Regions from separate parts of the Micromonospora sp. NPDC023814 genome, predicted to be linked through region 2. Evidence: riboswitches for the same ligand, from Rfam matches in the RefSeq annotation. Region 2 holds a riboswitch; each other region holds the start of a gene.

Region 1 (4,926 bases), on a different contig from region 2:
CGTCGCCGACGGTGCCGACCCCGACCGGGCCGCCGCCGTCGACCGGGCCGCCACCGGCCCCGGCCACCCCGCCGCTTTGGCCGACCCGGGCGCAGCCGCCGGGGCCGTCACCGTCGGCCCGGCCCCCGCGCCGGTCGGGCGCACCCCGGTGACGGCCGGCCCCCGGGGCCCGCCGCACGTTTGATCCGCACCACCCCGCGGGGCCCGCGCGCCCCGCGACCGCGCCCGCCGCACGGCGTAGGAAGGGCCCCTTTCGCCACCGCAGGCGTTGACAAGGGTGCCCGTCCTCCGCTCTCCACCACCCGCGCCACATCCCGGCGGCGGGACGTGGCACCGCCGAGCCCCGCCACCCGGGCGCCGCGTGCGCCCCGCTGCCGCACTCGCTCCCCGTGAGGTGCCGACCATGGAGACCGTCGTCTACCAGTTCCTGATCGAGGTGCCGCGGGCCGCCGCCATCTGGTCCGCCCTGCTCCTGCTGGCCCTGACCGTGCTCGCCGTGCTGGTCGCCCACCCCGAGCGGGTCCGTCCCGCCGACGAGCCGGTCGCCCCGCCCGCGGTCGACCCCGTGGCGGAGGCGGCCGACCTGCGCCGCTACGCCGAGGAGGTGGCCGTCGCGGCGGGCCGGGCCGCCCACGCCGCCCGACGGTGGCGGGCCGACTGGCTCGCCGCCCAGGAGGAGGCCGACCGGGCCTGGCGGGCGTACGACGAGGCGGAGACCGCCGCCCGCCGCTTCACCGGCGCCGCCGCCCTGCCCGCCCCGCGCACCCCGCGCACGCCCGCCGAGTACGCCGCCCGCGAGCGCTGGCTGCACCACGCGGCGGTGGCGGCCCACTGGCGCGGCGACCTCTCCACCCGCCAACTCCGCGAGGTGTTCGGCCGCCGGGCCGGCTGGGATCCCCGCCGGCACCCGGTCGAGCAGGAGATCGCGCTGGCCCGGGCGGTACGCGACGCGAAGCGGGCCGACCACCGGGCCGCCGCCGAGCGGGAACGGTCGGCGTGGCGGGACGCCGACCTGGCCGCCGAGGCGGCGCGGGCCCTGGCCGGGGAGGCGTACGCCGCAGCGGTCCGGCTCCGGCCGGGCCGGCTCCCGGCGGCCCGGCCCGTGTCCGCCGGGCGCCGGCCCGCGCTCGCCGCGCGCTGGCGGCCCGCGCGGGTGGGCTGAACCGCCGGGCAATTTCGTGACGCCGGTCATAGCGGTGCCGAACCGGTCATCCGGCGCGGCCCGGCCGATTCCCGCCGGCGATTCCGCGCCGATGTCCGCCGCTCGTCCGGTTGTCGACGCAAGGTGCGTCGGGAAACGGTCGTCCCATTGAGTCGCGTCAGTGTCGAACTGACCGCAAAAAAAGTCTCTCGATCAAGGTTTAAGCAGGTGGGAGCGGGTTGGCAGGGCGCGGGCCGACCAGTAGTGTCGGCCCGTCCGGTGCGGTACCCGATCGCAAGAGGCGACGCCGCGCCGACCCGCCTAATCGTGAACAGGCGAGCCGGGGACCCAGTGCAACATCGGGGTGAATCCGCGGGCCACGGCCCCGCGGTAGGGCGTTCTTCCCGCCCGAATCCGTCAGCTAACCCGGTCGGCGGCGTCGGAAGGAGTTCCATCCTCGTGCAGCACCCACCCGCCCCCCGGTCGTTCCGGCGCCTCCACGGCGCCGCGGTGCCCGCGCTCGCCCGGCCGCACGCCGCGAGCTGACTCACCGGTCACCGCCCGTCGCCCGGCATTCCGGGCGCATCCCCTGAGTGGTCCACCACCGCCGGACGCCGTCCGCGCGGTCGGTCCCCCCTGCGCGGACCGGCGGCCGCTCACCCCCCGAGCCCGTGGAGGAAACCGTGAAGCACCACCTCAAGCGACAGCTCCGTCGCCTCACGTCCGAGCGTCCGTACCAGGTGGCCGCCGCGTCGGCCGCGGCGCTCGTGCTCGCGTCGGGCACCGGCGCGCTGCTGGCCGGCACCGACGAGGCACCCGCCGCCGCACAGGCCCCGGTGGCCGTGAGCGAGCTGCGGGACGGCAGCGTCGCCTCGCGTGGCGACGCCCGCATCGCGACCGCCCCGTCGGCCGGCGCCCCGGCCGCGTCCAGCGCCGCTCCGTCGGCCAGCGCCACCAGCGCCGCCCCGAACCCGGACCTGACCCGCAAGCCGGAGCCGCCGAAGTCCAAGTCCCTGGACTACGACTACCAGGCCCAGACCACCTTCTACAACTGCGGTCCGGCCGCCGTCCGGCACGCCCTCAGCGCCGCCGGCATCGCGCGCAGCCAGGACGCCCTCGGCGCCCAGCTGGGCACCGACGAGATGGGCACCGACTCGGCCGAGGACACCACCCGGGTGCTGAACGCGACGGTGAAGGGTGACCCGTACCGGACCCGGATGATCCCGGGCGGTGCCGCGACCCCGGCGCAGATGGACCAGCTCCAGGCCGACGTGGTCGCCGCCATCACGGACGGGCGGGGCGTCGTGGTCAACGTCGCCGGCAGCGCCACGGACACCGACGGCGGCTGGCACTCCTTCCCCGGCGGCCACTACATCGCCGTCGTGGGCTACCAGGACGAGGGCCGGCTGGTGAAGATCGCCGACTCGGCGAACCCGGCGACCGCGTCGTACTGGATGTCCACCATCGCCCTGGCGAACTGGGCCGCCACCCGCGGCTACTCCGCCTGACAAAGACACCCGTCGGGCGTCGGCTCCCCACCCCGGGAGCCGGCGCCCGATGTCGTCTCCGGGTCACGGCCCTCGCCGGGGCGTACGGCGGGTGGCACACTGCGGCCTATGGTCGACGAATCGGGTGACCGGGACGGCCGGCGCGTCCTGCTGCTGTTGCACGGCATGGGCGCGACCGGGGACGTGTGGCTGCCCTGGGCGCCGCTGCTGGAGCGCCGGTGGACGGGGCGGTGGCTGGCGCCGGACCTCGCCGGCCACGGCTGGTCGCCGCCGCTGTCGGCGTACTCGTTCGCCGGGCTGGCCGACCGGATCGCCGCGGGGCTCGCGGCGGGGGACCGGCTCGTCGTGCTGGGGCACTCCCTCGGCGGCGTGGTCGGGCTGGCGCTGGCCGCCCGCCGCGCCGGGCTGCCGGTCGACGCCGTGGTCGGGCTCGGCATCAAGGCCGTCTGGTCCCCGGCCGAGCTGGCGAAGGCCGGGGAGCTGGCCGCCCGGCCGGTGACCTGGTTCGCCAGCCGGGACGAGGCGGCCCGCCGGTACCTGCGGGTGGCCGGCCTGACCGGGCTCTTCGCGCCGGACCACCCCGTGGTCGAGGCCGGGCTGCGGCAGGTCGACGGCCGCTGGCGGCTGGCGATGGACCCCGCCGCGTTCGGGGTGGGGGAGCCGGACCTGCCGACCCTGCTGGCGGCGACGGACGTGCCGGTGCTGCTGGCCCGCGGCGAGCACGACCCCATGGTCACCGACGCCCAGCTCAAGGAGCTGGGCGTGCCGGTCGCCACCCTGCCCGGCCTGGGCCACAACGCCCACGTCGAGGCCCCCGAGGCCGTCCTGGAGCTGGTCGACCCGTACCGCTGACCCGCGAGGTGCCGGCCGGTCAGGTGGTGGCGGAGAGGGTCGCCTCGTCCGGCTCGACCGGCAGGCCGGTCCCGCCAACGGCGCGCGGCGTCGGCGGGTTCCAGTCCGCGTCGAGCTGCCGCCGCGCGGCGTCCAGGAACGCCTCGGCGTACGACTCGGCCGGGAAGTCGCCCAGGTAGCGGCTCCGGGTGGCCCAGCGGGCGGCGGCGAGCGGGTCGGTGTCGAGCAGCGCGGCCAGCACCTCGTCCACGTTGGACATGTCGCGGCGCAGCACGTAGCCCGAGCCGGCCAGCGGGAACCGCTCGGCGAACCGGTCGCCCTCGTCGCCCATGTCGGTGACCGCGTACGGCTTGCCGGAGTAGAGGTAGTCGGAGATCACCCCGGACACGTCGGAGACCAGCGCGTCCGAGCGGTTCACGCACTCCGTCAGGGTCAGCTCGCGGGTGGCGGCGGCGCCGAAGACGTGCTGCCGGCCACTCCGGGCCCGGTCCGCGGCCAGCAGCTCCGTGAGCCGGCCCAACTGCCGCGCCGAGGCCGGGTTCTGCGAGGTGTACGGGTGGGCCCGCAGGATCACCGTCGCGCCCCGCGCCAGCAGCCCGCGCAGCAGCGCCTCGGCCACCGGCAGGGAGCAGTAGTTGGCGTCCGCGTGGTGGCCCGTCCAGGTCGGCGTGTAGAGCACCGTGGGGTTCGGCAGGCCGCGCACCGGCTCCGGCCGGACCTCGATCGACTCGACCTGCGGCCGGCCGACCACCACGAACTTCTCCGCCGGGATGTCCACGCCCGCGCGGGCGTACCGGTCGACGGCGGCCTGACCGGCGACGAAGATCCGGTCGAAGATGGCGGAGACCGGGTTGGCGCTGGGCGCCTTGTCGCTGTCGCCGTGGTGCAGCTGGACGTGGGTGAGCTGGGTGAAGCGGATGCAGTGGCTGTTCTTCGCGCCGTGGTTGACGTAGAACGCCACCCGCAGGCTCGGCACCAGCGCCTCGTCCATCGCCTTGGTGGTGGGGCAGTAGACGACCGGCGCCGTGGTGGCCGCGGCGACGGTGGGCAGGAACTCCGGCTCCCGCACCATGACCAGGAACGGCCGGCCGATCCGCTCCAGGTACGGCAGCCACATGGTGACCTGGTATTCCGAGCCGGGCGGGGCGGAGAAGTGGAGCAGGAACTCGGGCTGGTGCCGGCGCAGCGCGCGGGAGACCGCCGACCCGCCGGCCCCCGGCCGGAACCGCCGCCGGGCCAGGTCCAGCCCGACGGCCCCGGCGCCGGCGGCGACCAGCGCGACGGCGCCCAGTGCCACACCGGCCGGCAGGGTCGCCGCGGCGGCTGCCGCCACCACGGCGAGCAGCCCCAGCAGGGCGTCGCCGAGGCGTGCGGCGACCAGGGGCGTCCAGGTGCGCACCGGCAGGTTCGCGGCGCGCACCTCCA
Region 2 (4,926 bases):
CCGGTCAGCGTGACCACGCCCTCGGAGACGGTCACGCCGATCTCGTGCGGTCGCACCCGGGGTTCCCAGGTCAGCTCGTCGAGGACGGCGGACTGGATGTCCTGGTCGGTACGGGTGATCGTCTCGATGGCCATCTGTCACTCCTCACGGGATAGCTGCCTGTGCACACGGACCCGCCGGGACCGATCCTGGCGTGGGCGGGGGTGAGCGGCCCTCACCCGACCCGGGTGGCTGTGCCCTGCCCGGGAGGTACGGCGCGGGCCCCGGCCGACCCTCAGGGGGCGACCGGGGCCCGCGGTGTGCCCGTAGGTCGGGGCGGGTCAGCCGTCGAGGCCGACGGGGGAGTTGGGACGGTCCACGTCGACGAACTCGATGTCGTCCGCCGCCCGGTCGTCCCGGCTGCCGGCGGCTCGCGCGGCGGTGCCGGCGGCCCAGCCGATCGCCGCGCCGACCAGCGCGGCGCCGATCAACAGCGTCCAGGGCAGCGTGGGGCGGCGGCCGGCGAGCGCGTCGAAGGCCAGGGTGGCCCGGCGGCGCGCCTCGTCCGCCGCGGAGCCCACCAGGTCGCCGGCCTCGTCGGTGAGGCCGGAGCCGCCGCGGCGGGCCGACCGGGCGGTGTCGCGGACACTGTCGCCCGCGGAGCTGACCGCCGAGACCAGGTTCTGCCACGCCTGGTCCGCGATCCGCTCGGGCTTGCTGCGGCGATCCAGCAGATTGGTACCGAACATGGTGGGTTACCTCCTCGGGCCGAAGCCGGCGGCCACTTCGGACTTCGACGTCTCACCGGCGCGTCATGGCTCGCTCGTTCCGCCTGTGCCCAACCGGGCACCTCCGCAAACCCTCGCCGGACGCGGGGCGAGCCCGGTCACCGGGCTGGGGCCCTCGCCGTGCGTCAGCGGAGCGTGACCACCGCGATCACGCCGCGCGCGAAGTCGTCGTCATCGTCGTCGTCATCGTCGCCGCCGCCGAAGCCGCAGGCCAGCACGAGGGCCAGCAACGCGCCGACGCCGGCCAGCGCGGCAAGTCTCCTGATCATCGATCGTCCTTCCGTCGTGGTTCCCGCTCTCCGGGCCGATGCTAGGCAGGATGGGCAACCCGCGGGCGGGAGCGGGGCCGGCCACGCCAGGAAGTTCGGGTGCCGGGCGGTGCCGGCGGGAGACGGCTACCCTGGGTCGGCGACGCGTCAGCGGCAGCTGATCGTTGGGTGAACAAGAAGTGAAAAGTCCGGACAAGGGCGACTTGGTGCGCCCTCATCCGCGAATTGCTCATCCCGAGGGGTGGCGACCGAGGCCGTCGGAGGAATACTCTCGGTCGCGGCCCGCGTACTGATGAGGCGCCCGTCGGACGGGCGAGTGGAGGTGCTCGCGTGAGCCTGTCGATCGTGAAGTCGGTTATGCCCGGTGGTGTCATCGAGATCGCCCCCCGGGGCGAGATCGACGTCGACACCGCATACGAGGTGCGCGAGGCGATCGCCGAGGTCCTGGCCAAGGGGCGCCCCAGCCGGATCGAGCTCAACATGAGGCTCGTCACCTTCATCGACTCCGTCGGTATCAGCGCGATGGTCGCCGGCTTCCAGACCGCCGAGGTGAGCGGCGTCAAGCTCGTCGTCACCGAGCCGAGCCGGTTCGTGCACCGGCAGCTCTGGGTGACCGGCCTGCTCGGCCTCTTCGGCGCCCCTGAGCCCTACTACGCCGGCGTGCCCGCCCCCGAGGTCCTCCCCGGCGCCTGACCCGCCGGCAGGGGTCCCGCCGGTGCCCCGTTGGCGTCAGTCGTCGCCGCGGCCCGACAGGTCGATGTCGGACGCCTCGGTGACGCGCGCGGATCGCACGGCCGGCATCCGCGCGCGGAGCGGCGCGCCGTTGCCAGCGCGCCGCCGGTGCGCGACGATCGGGCGACGGCGACGGTGGGGAGACGGCGTGCTCAGGCGGGATTCCTTCAGCTACACCGTCCAGGCGCGCTGCTCGCTCGCCGACGCCGCGGGGTTGCTCGCGGACCCGGCCCGGCAGCAGGACCTGCACCCGCTGATCGTCCGGGTCCGCCGGGTGTCGCCCCGTCGCGGCGCGCGGGCCAGCTACCTCATCACCGACCGGCTGGCCGTCGGGCCGCTGCGCCTGCCGGTCACCTACCGGGCCGACGTCCTGGTCGACGGGCCGGACGAGATCGTCACCGTGGCGCGGCAGTGGCCGGCCACCACGGTGCGCAACCGGACCCGACTGCGGGCCGAGCCGGACGGCGTGGTCCGGATCGACGTCGAGATCACCCTCACCGCGCCGGTCCCGCTCTTCGGCTACGCCTTCCGCCAGGCGCGCGCCGCCCACCTGGGGCTGGCGGCCCGGCTCGGCGTCGCCCTGGGCGGGCACCCGCCGGAGTCACCGCCCGCCTGAGCCGGGCATCGACGACGCCGCCACCTCCCCGGCCGACGGCCGGGGAGGTGGCGGCGGGAAGGCGGTCGCCCCGGTGACCCGCGAGCGGGTCACCGGGGCCGGGGCGTCAGTAGACCGACAGGTGCACGTGGTTGGTGTGGTCGCTGGACGGGTCGCCGTTGGCGCCGCTGTACGACTTCCATCCGCTGCTGGGCAGCCAGATCTGCCTGTACCAGATCACGTAGAGCACGGCGAGCCGGTCGGCGTTCTTGACGAAGTACGCCGCCAGGTTGTTGCCGTACGTCCTGTCGCCGCCGGTGGCGTCGCCCCCGAACCCGCCCTTCTGGGCCGCGAAGTCGCAGGCGCGACCCTTGGGGTGCTCCCCGGAGCCGCCGGGGCGGTAGCAGGAGACGTAGCGGGTGAAGCCGGCCGCCTTGGCCTGGTTGAGCGCGTGCAGGGTGCGCGGGGTGATGCAGCCGTTGGCGGGGGTGGGGTCGTTGACGCTGCACGACTCGGACGGCCAGGACCCGTCGGAGTTGCGCGGCGCCGGCTTCGCCGTCGCGGTGGAGCTGCCGCCCGGCCCGCCGCCGCTTGACTGCGACCGGTTGGCCACCGTCAGCGCCCGTTCCGCCTGGTCCTTGCGCTTGGCCATCAGCGTGACCTGCTTGCGCTGCTCCCGGATCTCGCCGTCCAGGGCGAGCTTGGTGCGGGCGGCCTGGTCGCGGGTCTCCTGGAGCTCGCGGAGCGCCCGGTCCTCGTTGGCGGCCACCGCGTCGAGGGCGGCGGCCCGGTCCATGAAGCCGTCCGGCGAGCCGCTGTTGAGCAGGGCGGACGCCACCCCCAGCCGGCCGGTCCGGTAGGCCACCCCGGCGATCTCGCCGACCTTGCTGCTCCGCTCGGTCAGCTCGCTCTCGGTCGTCTTGAGCTGCGCGGCGAGCTGCTGCTGCCGCTTGACCGACGTGTCCAGCGCCCGCTTGGCGTCCAGGTAGCCCTTGCTGGCGGCTTCGAGCTGGGCCCGCAGGGCGGGCGTGCCGCCCTCCTCGTCCTGGCCGGGGGCCGCGGCGAGCAGGCCGGCCCGGGAGGCGGCCGCTGCGGGGGTGGTGGTGACCGGGGCGACCGCGGCGCCGAGGGCGAGCGTCACGGCGATCAGGGCCGCCAACCGGGCGGCGCGTCGTCGTACAGGTGCCATCACTGGCATACACGTGTCCTTCCGTCAGCCGCCGACCGGGTTAGCTGACGGGTTCGGGACGGAAGATCCCTACCGCTGACGCGGATGCACCCCACGAACATGGTTCCCCGGTTCGCCCCGCCGGGCGATTAGGCGGCGGCCACCGCCGGCACCGGTGGGTGCCGCCTGGCGGAGGCCGGAACCGAGCCTACCGGTGCCGGTGTGACTGGTGCAGCACGGGTGACTGAGGGTGCCTGTCTGCTTACCGTCAAATCCGGCATAAGTCAACAATACTCTCCCAGATTTAAGGCTGTGCTCATTACCACTCAACCGACCCGCAGGCCCCGGGAGACGCCCCCGGCTCGATCTGCAACGTCGCGTGCTCGATCTGGAAGTCCTCGTGCAGGGCCGTCCGGGCCGCGGTGAGCACCGCGCCGACCTCCGCGCCCGGCTTCATGGTCAGGTGCGCCGAGGCCACCTCCATCCCGGAGGTCAGCGTCCAGACGTGCAGGTCGTGTACCTCGGCCACGCCGGGCACGGCGGCCAGCCGGTCGTGCACCCTGGTGACCTCGAGGTGCTCCGGCGCGGCCTGCACCAGGATGCGCAGCGCGGCGCGCCCGAGTCGCCAGGTGCGGGGCAGGATGAACAGCCCGATCGCCACCGCGACCAGCGGGTCCGCCCACCACCAGTCGGTGACGGCGATCAGCAGGGCCGCGCCGATCACGCCGAGTGAGCCCAGCAGGTCGCCCAGCACCTCCAGGTACGCGCCCTGCATGTTGATGCTCTCCTTCGCCCCGGACCGCAGGAGGGCGAAGGCGGCCACGTTGGCGAGCAGGCCGAGCACGGCGACCGCGAGCATCGGGCCGGCGAGCACCTCCGGCGGGTCGCCGAACCGGCGTACGGCCTCGACGACCACGTAGACCGCGACGCCGGAGAGCAGCACGGCGTTGGCCAGGGCGGCCAGCACCTCCAGCCGGTAGAGGCCGAAGGTGCGCTGCGGGTCCGCGCCGGCGCGGCGGGTCGCGGTGATCGCCGCGAGCGCCATGCCGATGCCGAGCACGTCGGTGAACATGTGCCCGGCGTCGCTCAGCAGGGCCAGTGAGCCGGTGCGGAAGGCGGCCAGCGCCTCCACCACCATCAGGGCGCCGAGCAGCGCGAACGCCGCCCAGAGGCGGCCCCGGTGGCGGTGCGCGGCATTCGCGACCGACCCGTGGTGGTGGTCATGACCTGCACCCACGCGCCCACCTTCCGTCACCCGTCCGGACCCGGTTCAATCTATGCTCACATCGCAATATGTGCAAGTGACTGCCCGGCGGCGGCCGGGACGACTCAGCCGGTCGGGTCGACGGTGGTCAGCCGCTGGGTGGCCCGCGACAGCGCGACGTAGAGCGTCCG
Region 3 (4,926 bases), on a different contig from region 2:
TGCGGGCAGTCGCCCGAGCAGCCCACGACGCCGGACAGCGCCGCCGGGACGACGTACGCGATGGCGGGGACCTGACCGAGCGGCGCGGCGGCGTCGTGACGGGGCAGCGCGGCGGGGACCTGACCGAACGGCGCGGCGGTGTCGTGACGGGGCAGCGCCTGCGACGCGCCGTCGTGCGCACCGGCCGCGGCGACGGCGTGCGCGGAAACCTCGGCGGAATGGCCCACGGCGTGCGAGCCGTGGCCGAGGGTGTGCATCGCGGCCAGGCCGAACAGCGTGCCGACGAGCAGCAGCAGCCGGGCCCATCGCCCCGCCGTCACCGTCGCCGCCGCCCGCACACCGACCACGGTAGTCCCCGGGGCCGGTGCGGCTGGGGGCCACCGGCACAGTCGACGGCGAATCCGCCCCGGACGAGACCGCGGTGTCGGCCACCACGGGACGGTCGACCGGCGGCACCCGGCAGTGACATGGTGGTGACCGACGGTTGCCGGACGGGCGGCCCGCAGCCGACACCAGCCCTCACAACCTGCGACCGGATGTCGGGATGGCTACCATTCGGCCGGTGGCCCTCCGCACTCCGCGCCGCCCGCACCGTCGCCCCGACCGGGCGGCGGTACCGAACGACCGCGACGGGCCGGGCCGGGCCGTCGCGGTGCGCGACCGGCCCGCCACCCCAGGGCGATCCGTTGCGGCGGTCACCCGGGCACGCCGAACCGACCGGCCTGCCGGCACGTACCCCGCCCTGGATTCGTTGGGAGACACTCGATGGGCGCCGACCACACCCGTCCCGCACCGTCCGCCCCGCCGAGGGTGCGACGGATCCTCGTCGCGACGGTGGTGCCCCTGTTCGTCGCCACCCTGATCGCGGCCCTGCTGCTCTGGCCGTGGGACGCCCCGGACGCCGCGCCCGGCACCGATCCGCCCCGCCACCACGGCACGGTGACCCGGGTGGTGACGGAGCCGTGCCCGCCCACCCCGGAGGCGCCGGAGGGCGCCCCGGGCGCCGCGGAGGGCCCCTGCGGCACGGTGACCGTACGCGTCGACGACGGCCCCGACGCCGGCCAGCAGGTGGAGACGCCCGTACCGGCAGGGCCGGGGGCGCCGACGGTCGCGGTCGGCGACGAGATCATCCTGGTCCAGCTCACCGATCCCGCCGACCCCTCGGCGAGCGCCTACAACATCGCCGAGCACCAGCGCGGCAAGCCGCTGCTCTGGCTGGTGGTGCTGTTCGCCGCCGCGATCGTCGCGTTCGGGCGGTGGCGGGGGCTCGCGGCGCTGGCCGGCCTGGCGGCGAGCTTCGCCATCCTGCTGACCTTCGTGCTGCCCGGCATCAGCGCCGGCAGCCCACCGCTGCTGGTCGCGGTCGTCGGCGCGGCACTGATCATGTTCGTGGTGCTCTACCTGACGCACGGGGTGACCGCGCAGACCTCGGTCGCCGTCCTCGGCACGCTGGGCAGCCTGGTGCTGACCGGCGTGCTCGGCACGATCGCCACCGCGGCGACCCACCTGACCGGGTTCGGCACCGAGGACGCCACCACGCTGTCGATGTTCCAGGCCGACGTCGACCTGCACGGCCTGCTGCTCGCCGGGATCATCATCGGCTCGCTCGGCGTGCTCGACGACGTCACCGTGACGCAGGCCGCGACGGTCACCGAGCTGGCGCACGCCAACCCGGGGCTGTCCCGGATGCAGCTGTACCGGGCGGCCACCCGGGTCGGCCGCGCGCACATCGCCTCGACGGTGAACACCATCGTGCTGGCGTACGCCGGGGCCTCGCTGCCGGTGCTGCTCCTGCTGACCGCCGACTCCCGGGCGGTGAGCCAGATCCTGACCAGCGAGTTCCTGGCCCAGGAGATCGTCCGCAGCGCGGTCGCCACCCTGGGCCTGATCGCCGCCGTGCCGCTGACCACCGGGCTCGCGGCCGTGGTGACCACGGCCGGCCGGCGCGGCGACGAGTCAGCCGACCGCGGCGCACCCCCGACCCCGCCGGCCCCCCGGCCGGCAGCCGACCGGTCCGAGGCGCTGGAGGCCCTCAGCGGGCCGCGCGCCGGAAACACCCCCTCCGCCGCCCCCGCCGGGTGGCCCGACCGAAACGGGAGCACGGACACCGCATGGTGAAACTCCTCAGCGTGACCGATCAGGACGTCCCGCCTGATAAACGCGTCACTGGTCACCCTCCGCCGTTACGAAATAACGCATTTAGTCGGCTTAGGGACGTAGATCCCCGGGAGGGCTCTCGGGTAACCTCGCTGCCGGTCACCGCCGAAGGCGCGCAGCGGCGCCTGCGGTGCCGCCGCCCAATCGCCGCCAGGCGAGCCGGGGACCCAGGTACGTGGGGTGAATCCGCGACAGCGGTAGGGGCCACTTCCGCCCCGAACCCGTCAGCTAACCCGGTCGGCGGTCGACGGAAGGGAAAACTGTGACGGCACCCCTACGCCGCTGGTTGACACCTGTGGTGGCCGTGATCGCCGCCCTGGCCGTCTTCGCCGGGCCCCTCCCGGCGGCGGCCGCACCCACCCCCCCGGCCCAACCCTCCGGCCACGGGGACGACGAGCCCAAGCTGCTGAACGACCTGATCGAGACGCGGAACCGCAGCTACGTCCAGGCCAAGGCGAAGCTCGCGAAGTCGAAGAAGCGCCAACTGGAACTGGCCCTGGAGGTCGACCGGGCGCAGGCCGACCTGGCAGCGCTGGCCCCGCAGGTGAGCCAGATCGCCGCCCAGTCCTACCGGACCGGGCGGATCGGCGCGGTGTCGATGCTGTTGGACACCGCCAGCCCCGACTCGTTCGTCAAGCGCGCCGCCGCCCTCGACGAGCTGAACCTGGTCAACGCCAAGAAGCTCGCCGAGGTGAACGCGGTCAAGAACCGCGCCGAGCAGGCCAAGCTGGCGCTCGACGCCGAGGTCCGCGAGCAGCAGAAGCTGACCAACGAGATGGCCCGCGGCAAGCGCGAGGCGGAGAAGGCGCTCGCCCTGGTCGGCGGCAGGGGGCTGACCGGCGGCAAGGTGGTCGCCACCTCGCCGGTGGCCCGGATGGCACCGGGTCGTACTGCCGACGGCGACTGGAAGCCCCTGTCCTGCACCGAGAACGACCCCACCACCTCCGGCTGCATCACCGCGCGCACCCTGCACATGTACAAGGAGGTCAAGCGGGCCGGCTTCAACCGCTTCGTCGGCTGTTACCGCTCCGGCGGGCCGTACGAGCATCCGAAGGGCCGGGCCTGCGACTGGTCGCTGCAGAGGAGCGGCTTCTCCCCCTGGCACAACGACGACACCTACATGTACGGCAACAACCTGACCGCGTTCCTGGTCCGCAACGCCGACCGGCTCGGCATCTACTACGTGATCTGGAACCGGCAGATCTGGTTCCCGGCGACCGGCTGGAAGTCCTACAGCGGCCCGTCGAACCATACGGACCACGTGCACGTGTCCCTGCTCTGACGCAGCCAACGACAGGGCCGCCCCGCGTCTGCGGGGCGGCCCTGTCGGCGTCTCTAGACCCTGTCGGCAGCTGTAGCCCTCTCGGACGCTGTCGGCGTCTCTGCGACCCGCTCCGGCGTCGCGCGGCCCGGTCCGGACGGGCTGTGGGCCCTGTCGGCGCTTCGGCGCTCTCGGCGCTTCTGGGACCCGTGGGCGGTTGAGGCCCACTCGGCGTCCGTCGGCTCCCGTCGACGGGCGTCGGCGTCCCGAGCCGGGCCGAGCGAAGGAACGGGTCAGGCGAGGGCGGCACTGACGGCAGGCTGCGCCCCGTCGACCGCGCCCGGCCCGTTGGCCACCTCGGCGCCCCCCCGCGCCTCGCCGGCGGACACGGCGGTCACCGCCCGCGCCTCGCCGGCCGCCAGCCGGTACGACATGCCCACGACGGCGCAGCGCCCGGCGGCCACCTCGGCGGCGAGCACGGCCGACCTGTCCAGCATCGCCTCGACGGTCTGCGCGATGTGGATGTCGACGATGCGGTCGATGTCGTCCACGCCCTCGGCGGCGGCGCGGCGCAGGCTGGGCACCACGGCGTCCACCACGGCGCCCAGGTGCCCGGCCGGGGACGTGCCGGTGGCGTCCGCCGTACGGGCCGCCTGGACCGCCCCGCAGGAGTCGTGCCCGAGCACCACCACCAGTGGTGTGCGCAGGACCGTCACGGCGTACTCGACGCTGCCCAGCACCTCGGGGCCGACCGTGTGCCCGGCGGTGCGTACCACGAAGAGGTCGCCGAGGCCGCGGTCGAAGATGATCTCTGCGGCGAGCCGGGAGTCGGAGCAACCGACGATCACCGCGAACGGGTGCTGCCCGTCCGCGACCGCGGCACGGTGCCCGGCGTCCTGGTTGGGGTGGCGGGGGGTGCCGGTGACGAACCGGCGGTTGCCGGCCTGCAACTCGGCGAGCGCCTGCTCCGGACCGCCCGGAGTGGGGAACGCGTCCCGCACGGCGGTCGGGTCTCCCGGTGCCGGCTCCGACGACTTCCGCTCCGGGCCCGGCTGAGCGCCGGGGGATCCGGGACGACTCATCTCCCTCACCTCGTCCCTCACGAACGACCTGGTCACCCCGGCCGACGCTGGGCGCGGGCTGCCCCCACGGTCACACGCACCCGAAGGTACGTCAAGGGATGCGTGATATGCGTTTCATATGTTCGCGCCCGCCCGCAGACGTCGGGCGGGGCCTCCCGCGCGAGGGCGCGGCGGAAAACCCGAAAGGCGCGCCATACGATGACGACATGGCGACGACAGGGGAGAACGGGAGCACCCGCAACTGGACGTTCCTGACGAACCACGGGCACGTGCTGCTCGCCATCGCCCGCAACCCCACCGCCCGGCTACGCGACGTCGCGGACGAGGTGGGCGTCACCGAGCGGGCCGCCCAGGCGATCGTCGCCGACCTGGAGGCGGGCGGCTACCTGCACCGCACCCGGGTGGGCCGGCGCAACGAGTACACGC
Region 4 (4,926 bases), on a different contig from region 2:
CACGAGGTCGGCCACTGGCTGAACCTCTACCACACCTTCCAGGGCGGCTGCTCCGGCTCGGGTGACAGCGTCAGCGACACCGCGCCCGAGGCATCCCCGGCGTTCCAGTGCCCGACCGGCCGGGACACCTGCACCGCCCCGGGCGCCGACCCGATCACCAACTTCATGGACTACACCTACGACTCCTGCATGCACCAGTTCACCGCCGGGCAGGCCAGCCGCATGCTGACCGCCTGGAACGCGTACCGCGCGGCGTAGTTCCCCCGCACGACCGGTGCCGGCCCCGCTCGACGGGGCCGGCACCGTCGTCTTCGGGGTGGGGTGGGGGGCGGTGCGGCGCCCCGGACGGGGACGGCCCGGGGCGCCGCACCGCGTCTCAGGCGGCCGGGCGGGCGGCGAGGTTGCCGCCGCTCCCCGACCGCGTCTCGGGCACCAGGGCGGCGCCGGCGGCGGTCGCGCCGGGGTCGAGCCAGACCTGGACGGCGGGCCGGCCGTGCCCCTCGCCGGCACCGCCTGCGACGCCCGGCTCCCGACGGGCGAGCATCGCCACGTCGACGGTGAACTCGAACAGCCGCCAGTCGACCTGCGGCGCGGCCCGGTGGCTGCGGGCCAGCCGGGCCACCCGGGCCGGGTCGGTGACCGGCCGGGCGTGGCCGGCGACGTAGGCCTCGTCGTCGCTCTCCTCCGGCGGGAAGGAGTGCAGGGCGTAGCGGCCGTCGCGTTCCAGGTCACGCCGCTTCGGCGAGTCGACCACGAAGCAGAAGAGCCCCTCGTCGGTGATCACCGGAGAGACGGGATGGACCCGGGGCCCGCCGTCGGCGCGGACGGTGGCCAGGTAGCCGAAGCCCGGCCCGTACTGCTGCATGAGGGAGCGGATCCCGTCGGCGAGGCGGGGCTCGTCGGCGGCGAATTCGGACCAGGAAGCCATGCCGACATTCTATCGAACACGTGTACGAACAGGTAGTCCGACACGCAGGTCACGCACATCGCTCGCTAAGGTGGTGCGATGCTGCTCTCCGACCGCGACCTGGTCTCCGAGATCAAGGCGGGCACGCTCGCGCTGGAGCCGTTCGAGCCCACGCTGGTGCAACCGTCCAGCATCGACGTACGCCTGGACAAGCTCTTCCGGGTCTTCAACAACCATCTCTACACCCACATCGACCCGGCGATGCAGCAGGACGACCTGACGTCGATGGTCGAGGTGCCCGAGGGCGAGCCGTTCGTGCTGCACCCGGGCGAGTTCGTGCTCGCCTCGACGCTGGAGGTGATCTCCCTCGGCGACCAGCTCGCCGGGCGGCTGGAGGGCAAGTCGAGCCTGGGACGGCTCGGCCTGCTCACCCACTCCACCGCGGGCTTCATCGACCCGGGCTTCTCCGGCCACGTGACGCTGGAGCTGTCCAACGTGGCCAACCTGCCCATCACCCTCTGGCCGGGCATGAAGATCGGTCAGCTCTGCATCTTCCGGCTCTCGTCGCCGGCCGAGCACCCGTACGGCTCGGCCGTCTACGGCTCGCGCTACCAGGGGCAGCGCGGCCCGACCCCGAGCCGCTCCTGGCAGCACTGGCGCACCTGGCCGACCCGCTGACGACCACGAAAGGGCCCGCTCCGCGCCGCGCGCCGGAGCGGGCCCTTTCCGTCGTACGCGACGAGGCGGTTCAGCCGGGGCGGCCGTAACTGTGGATCGGGCCGTCGTCGACCTTCTTCATCTTGACCGGCACCCCGGCTCGGGAGGCGTGCACCACCCAGCCCCCGCCGACGTACATGCCGACGTGGTGCAGGTCGCTGTAGTAGAAGACCAGGTCTCCCGGGCGCAGCTCGCCGCGGGTGATGGTCGCGGTGACCCGGCGCTGCTGCGCGGCGTTGTGCGGCAGCGAGACCCCGGCCTTCGCCCAGGCAGCGAGCATCAGGCCCGAGCAGTCGTACGCGTTCGGGCCCTCGGCGCCCCAGACGTAGGGCTTGCCGATCTGGGCGCAGGCGAACTTGACGGCGGTGCCGGCCCCGCCACCGGGATAGCTGGCCGGGCAGGGGGCGGGGCGCAGCGAACCGCCGCCGCCGCTGCCGTAGATCCGCAGCCGCAGCTTCTGCAGCCGGTCGATCTCGGCGTTGATCTGCTTCTTCTTCGCGGCGAGCTGGGCCTCCGTCCGGCCGAGTTGGACGACCATCTCGTCGAGCGGGGCCTTCTTCTCGGCCAGCCGGTCGCGCAGCTCGGCGACCTGCCGCACGTCCTGCTGCTGGTGCTGGGCGAACCGGTCGAGCAGTTCGAGCTGGCCGACCATCTGGTCAGGCGAGCGGCTGCCCAGCAGGGCGTTGACGGCGGAGACGTTCTCGCCCTTGTAGGCGCGGACGGCCAGCGCGCTGACCTCCTCCATCGCCTGCTCGACCTGCCGTTCCAAGGGCTCGATCTGCCTGGCGAGGGCGTCGGCCTGCCTGCGCTTGGCGGCCAGGTCCTGGCGGGTGGCGTTGTGCCGTTCGATGATCGGTTCGAGCTTGTTCCAGTCCTCGTCGATCTGGCGCTCGATCTCGGCGACCGTCGGTTCGGCGTGGGCCGCCGTGGCGCCGCCGGTCAGGACGACGGCGAACGCGGCCAGGGCGGCGAGGGCGGTGGTGCAGCGGTACCAGCGTGGGCGCGGCGCAGCCGTCGTCGGGCCGGCGGGTGCCGACCGTGTCGACGGTGGCCGCGGGGCATGGTGTGCCACCGGGCTCCGTACTCCTTCTTCCCGTACCGCCTACCGGGTTAGCTGACGGGTTCGGGCGGGAAGGGGACGCCCTACCGCAGGTGCTGCGGATTCACCCCGGGGTACCTGGGTCCCCGGCTCGCTCGGGAGCGACTCGGCGGTGTCGGACCGTTACCGCCCCGGATGGGCGGACTGTCGCCGGCCGACGAATGACCAGAGTAGAGACCGTCGTTATCGATCCGCAACCCATCGCGCCGTGACACACCGTATTCACGCGGCCCGGGGAGGCCCGCAACCCCGGCGACGAAGATTTCCTTCCTTACGAAGTGATAGATGGAAAGGTATTGACCAGAGGTGCCGACCGGGGCGAAGGTGGCCCCACATTCGCCCGTCCGACCTGGGGGTCTGATGCACCTGTCAGCGACATCGAGGAGCAGACGCGTCCTGCTGGCCGCCGCCGTGGCGGCCGCCCTGGCGGCGACGCCGCTCACCGCCGCCGGAACCGCCGCCGCCGCGCCGACGACCGACCGGCAGCAGCAGTACGCCGCCGCGGCTGCGGAGTACGGCGTGCCGGAGAGCGTCCTGCTCGGAGTCTCCTACCTGCAGTCCCGCTGGGACACCAACGCCGGAACGCCGAGCACCAGCGGCGGCTTCGGACCGATGCACCTCACCGACGCGGAGTACGTCGCCGCGCTGCCCGGGGGCACCCACCACGACGAGGGCACCGAGGACCCGCGGGGCGACGACTCCCGCCCGTCCCTGGCCGAGGCGCACGAGCCGCCGGCCGCCCAGCCTCCCGCCGAAGCCTCGCTGCGGACGCTCGACGCCGCCGCCGGGCTGACCGGCGCCAGCGAGGAGGCGCTGCGCACGGACGTCACGGCCAACATCCGTGGCGGCGCGGCGCTGCTGGCCGCGTACCAGAAGGAGATCGGCGCCCCGGTCGGCGCCGACACGGACCCGGCGGCCTGGTACGGCGCGGTGGCCCGCTACTCCGGCGCGGACAGCACCGACGCCGCGGCGGCCTTCGCCAACGAGGTGTACGCCACCATCGCCGCCGGCGACAGCCGGCTGACCGACGACGGGCAGCGGGTCACCCTCGCCGCCCGCGCGGTGCAGCCGGAACGCTCCTGGCTCGACCGGCTGGGCCTGCGCAAGGTCGCCCGGCCCGACGGGCTGGAGTGCCCCGACACGATCTCCTGCGAGTGGATCCCGGCGCCCTACGTGCAGTACGGCCCGACCGTGGGGGACTACGGCAACCACGACCTCGCCGACCGGCCGGCCCAGCAGAAGATCGAGTACATCGTCATCCACGACACCGAGGGCTACTTCGGCCCCAGCGTCAACCTGGTCAAGGACCCGAGGCGGGTGGGCTGGCACTACACCCTGCGCTCGGTGGACGGCCACATCGCCCAGCACATCAAGACCAAGAACGTCGGCTGGCACGCCGGCAACTGGTACGTGAACGCCAAGTCCATCGGCCTGGAGCACGAGGGCTTCGCGGGGCACGGCACCTGGTACACCGAGGCGATGTACCGCACCTCCGCCAAGCTGGTCCGCCACCTGGCGCTGCGGTACAACATCCCGCTGGACCGGCAGCACATCATCGGGCACGACAACGTCCCCGGCACCGTCGCCTCGACCGTGCGCGGCATGCACTGGGACCCGGGCCCGTACTGGGACTGGTCGCACTACTTCGACCTGCTCAAGGCGCCGTTCACGTCGACCGGCACGCCGCACACGGGGCTGGTCACGATCGACCCGGACTTCGCCACCAACCAGCCGCAGTTCACCGGCTGCAACCGGCAGCCGCCCGGCGTGCCGAACCCGCCCCCGCCGGTGGCTCCCTGCCCGCTGCGCGGCTCGTCCGCGGTGATCCTGCACAGCGCGCCGAGCCACGACGCGCCGCTGGTCAACGACATCGCGCTGCGGCCCGACGGCACCCCGAACACGATGTACATCTCCGACCACGGCGCCCGGGCCTCCGCCGGGCAGACGTACGCGCTGGCCGAGGTGCAGGGGGACTGGACCGCGATCTGGTACCTCGGCCAGAAGGCGTGGTTCCACAACCCCGCCTCGAAGCCGACCGCGAAGTGGTCCGTGGGCTTCGTGGTGACCCCGAAGGCCGGCAAGGCCACCATCCCGGTCTACGGCCGGGCGTACCCGGAGCAGGCCGCCTACCCGGCCGGCGTGCCCTACCAGCCGATCTCCCCGCTCCAGTACACCCTCTCGGCCGGCCAGCGGTACGCCGTCG

Evidence for each region. Region 2 has a riboswitch for cyclic di-AMP ahead of AB0G14_RS07240 (hypothetical protein). Riboswitches for the same ligand answer to the same signal wherever they lie in the genome.
Region 1: it holds a riboswitch for cyclic di-AMP, as region 2 does, so the genes downstream of both, AB0G14_RS07715 (C39 family peptidase) here and AB0G14_RS07240 (hypothetical protein) in region 2, are expected to answer to the same signal.
Region 3: it holds a riboswitch for cyclic di-AMP, as region 2 does, so the genes downstream of both, AB0G14_RS15810 (hypothetical protein) here and AB0G14_RS07240 (hypothetical protein) in region 2, are expected to answer to the same signal.
Region 4: it holds a riboswitch for cyclic di-AMP, as region 2 does, so the genes downstream of both, AB0G14_RS03650 (NlpC/P60 family protein) here and AB0G14_RS07240 (hypothetical protein) in region 2, are expected to answer to the same signal.

The regions. Positions count from the first base shown of each region.
Region 1 covers NZ_JBFAAF010000010.1:58,390-63,315, reverse strand. Annotated here, with positions in the region: gene AB0G14_RS07725 (hypothetical protein) at 1-184, shown strand, start outside; gene AB0G14_RS07720 (hypothetical protein) at 404-1,162, shown strand; cyclic di-AMP (ydaO/yuaA leader) riboswitch at 1,450-1,592, shown strand; gene AB0G14_RS07715 (C39 family peptidase) at 1,813-2,649, shown strand; gene AB0G14_RS07710 (alpha/beta hydrolase) at 2,758-3,501, shown strand; gene AB0G14_RS07705 (CDP-glycerol glycerophosphotransferase family protein) at 3,521-4,926, opposite strand, start outside.
Region 2 covers NZ_JBFAAF010000009.1:96,316-101,241, reverse strand. Annotated here, with positions in the region: gene AB0G14_RS07265 (BON domain-containing protein) at 1-134, opposite strand, end outside; gene AB0G14_RS07260 (hypothetical protein) at 321-728, opposite strand; gene AB0G14_RS07255 (hypothetical protein) at 893-1,036, opposite strand; gene AB0G14_RS07250 (STAS domain-containing protein) at 1,367-1,729, shown strand; gene AB0G14_RS07245 (SRPBCC family protein) at 1,917-2,384, shown strand; gene AB0G14_RS07240 (hypothetical protein) at 2,491-3,552, opposite strand; cyclic di-AMP (ydaO/yuaA leader) riboswitch at 3,566-3,697, opposite strand; gene AB0G14_RS07235 (cation diffusion facilitator family transporter) at 3,851-4,768, opposite strand; gene AB0G14_RS07230 (AAA family ATPase) at 4,861-4,926, opposite strand, start outside.
Region 3 covers NZ_JBFAAF010000025.1:59,542-64,467, reverse strand. Annotated here, with positions in the region: gene AB0G14_RS15820 (hypothetical protein) at 1-338, opposite strand, end outside; gene AB0G14_RS15815 (YibE/F family protein) at 766-2,118, shown strand; cyclic di-AMP (ydaO/yuaA leader) riboswitch at 2,285-2,416, shown strand; gene AB0G14_RS15810 (hypothetical protein) at 2,420-3,439, shown strand; gene AB0G14_RS15805 (carbonic anhydrase) at 3,712-4,500, opposite strand; gene AB0G14_RS15800 (MarR family winged helix-turn-helix transcriptional regulator) at 4,707-4,926, shown strand, end outside.
Region 4 covers NZ_JBFAAF010000005.1:332-5,257, reverse strand. Annotated here, with positions in the region: gene AB0G14_RS03665 (zinc metalloprotease) at 1-258, shown strand, start outside; gene AB0G14_RS03660 (pyridoxamine 5'-phosphate oxidase family protein) at 377-928, opposite strand; gene dcd (dCTP deaminase) at 1,007-1,585, shown strand; gene AB0G14_RS03650 (NlpC/P60 family protein) at 1,656-2,696, opposite strand; cyclic di-AMP (ydaO/yuaA leader) riboswitch at 2,709-2,845, opposite strand; gene AB0G14_RS03645 (peptidoglycan recognition family protein) at 3,084-4,926, shown strand, end outside.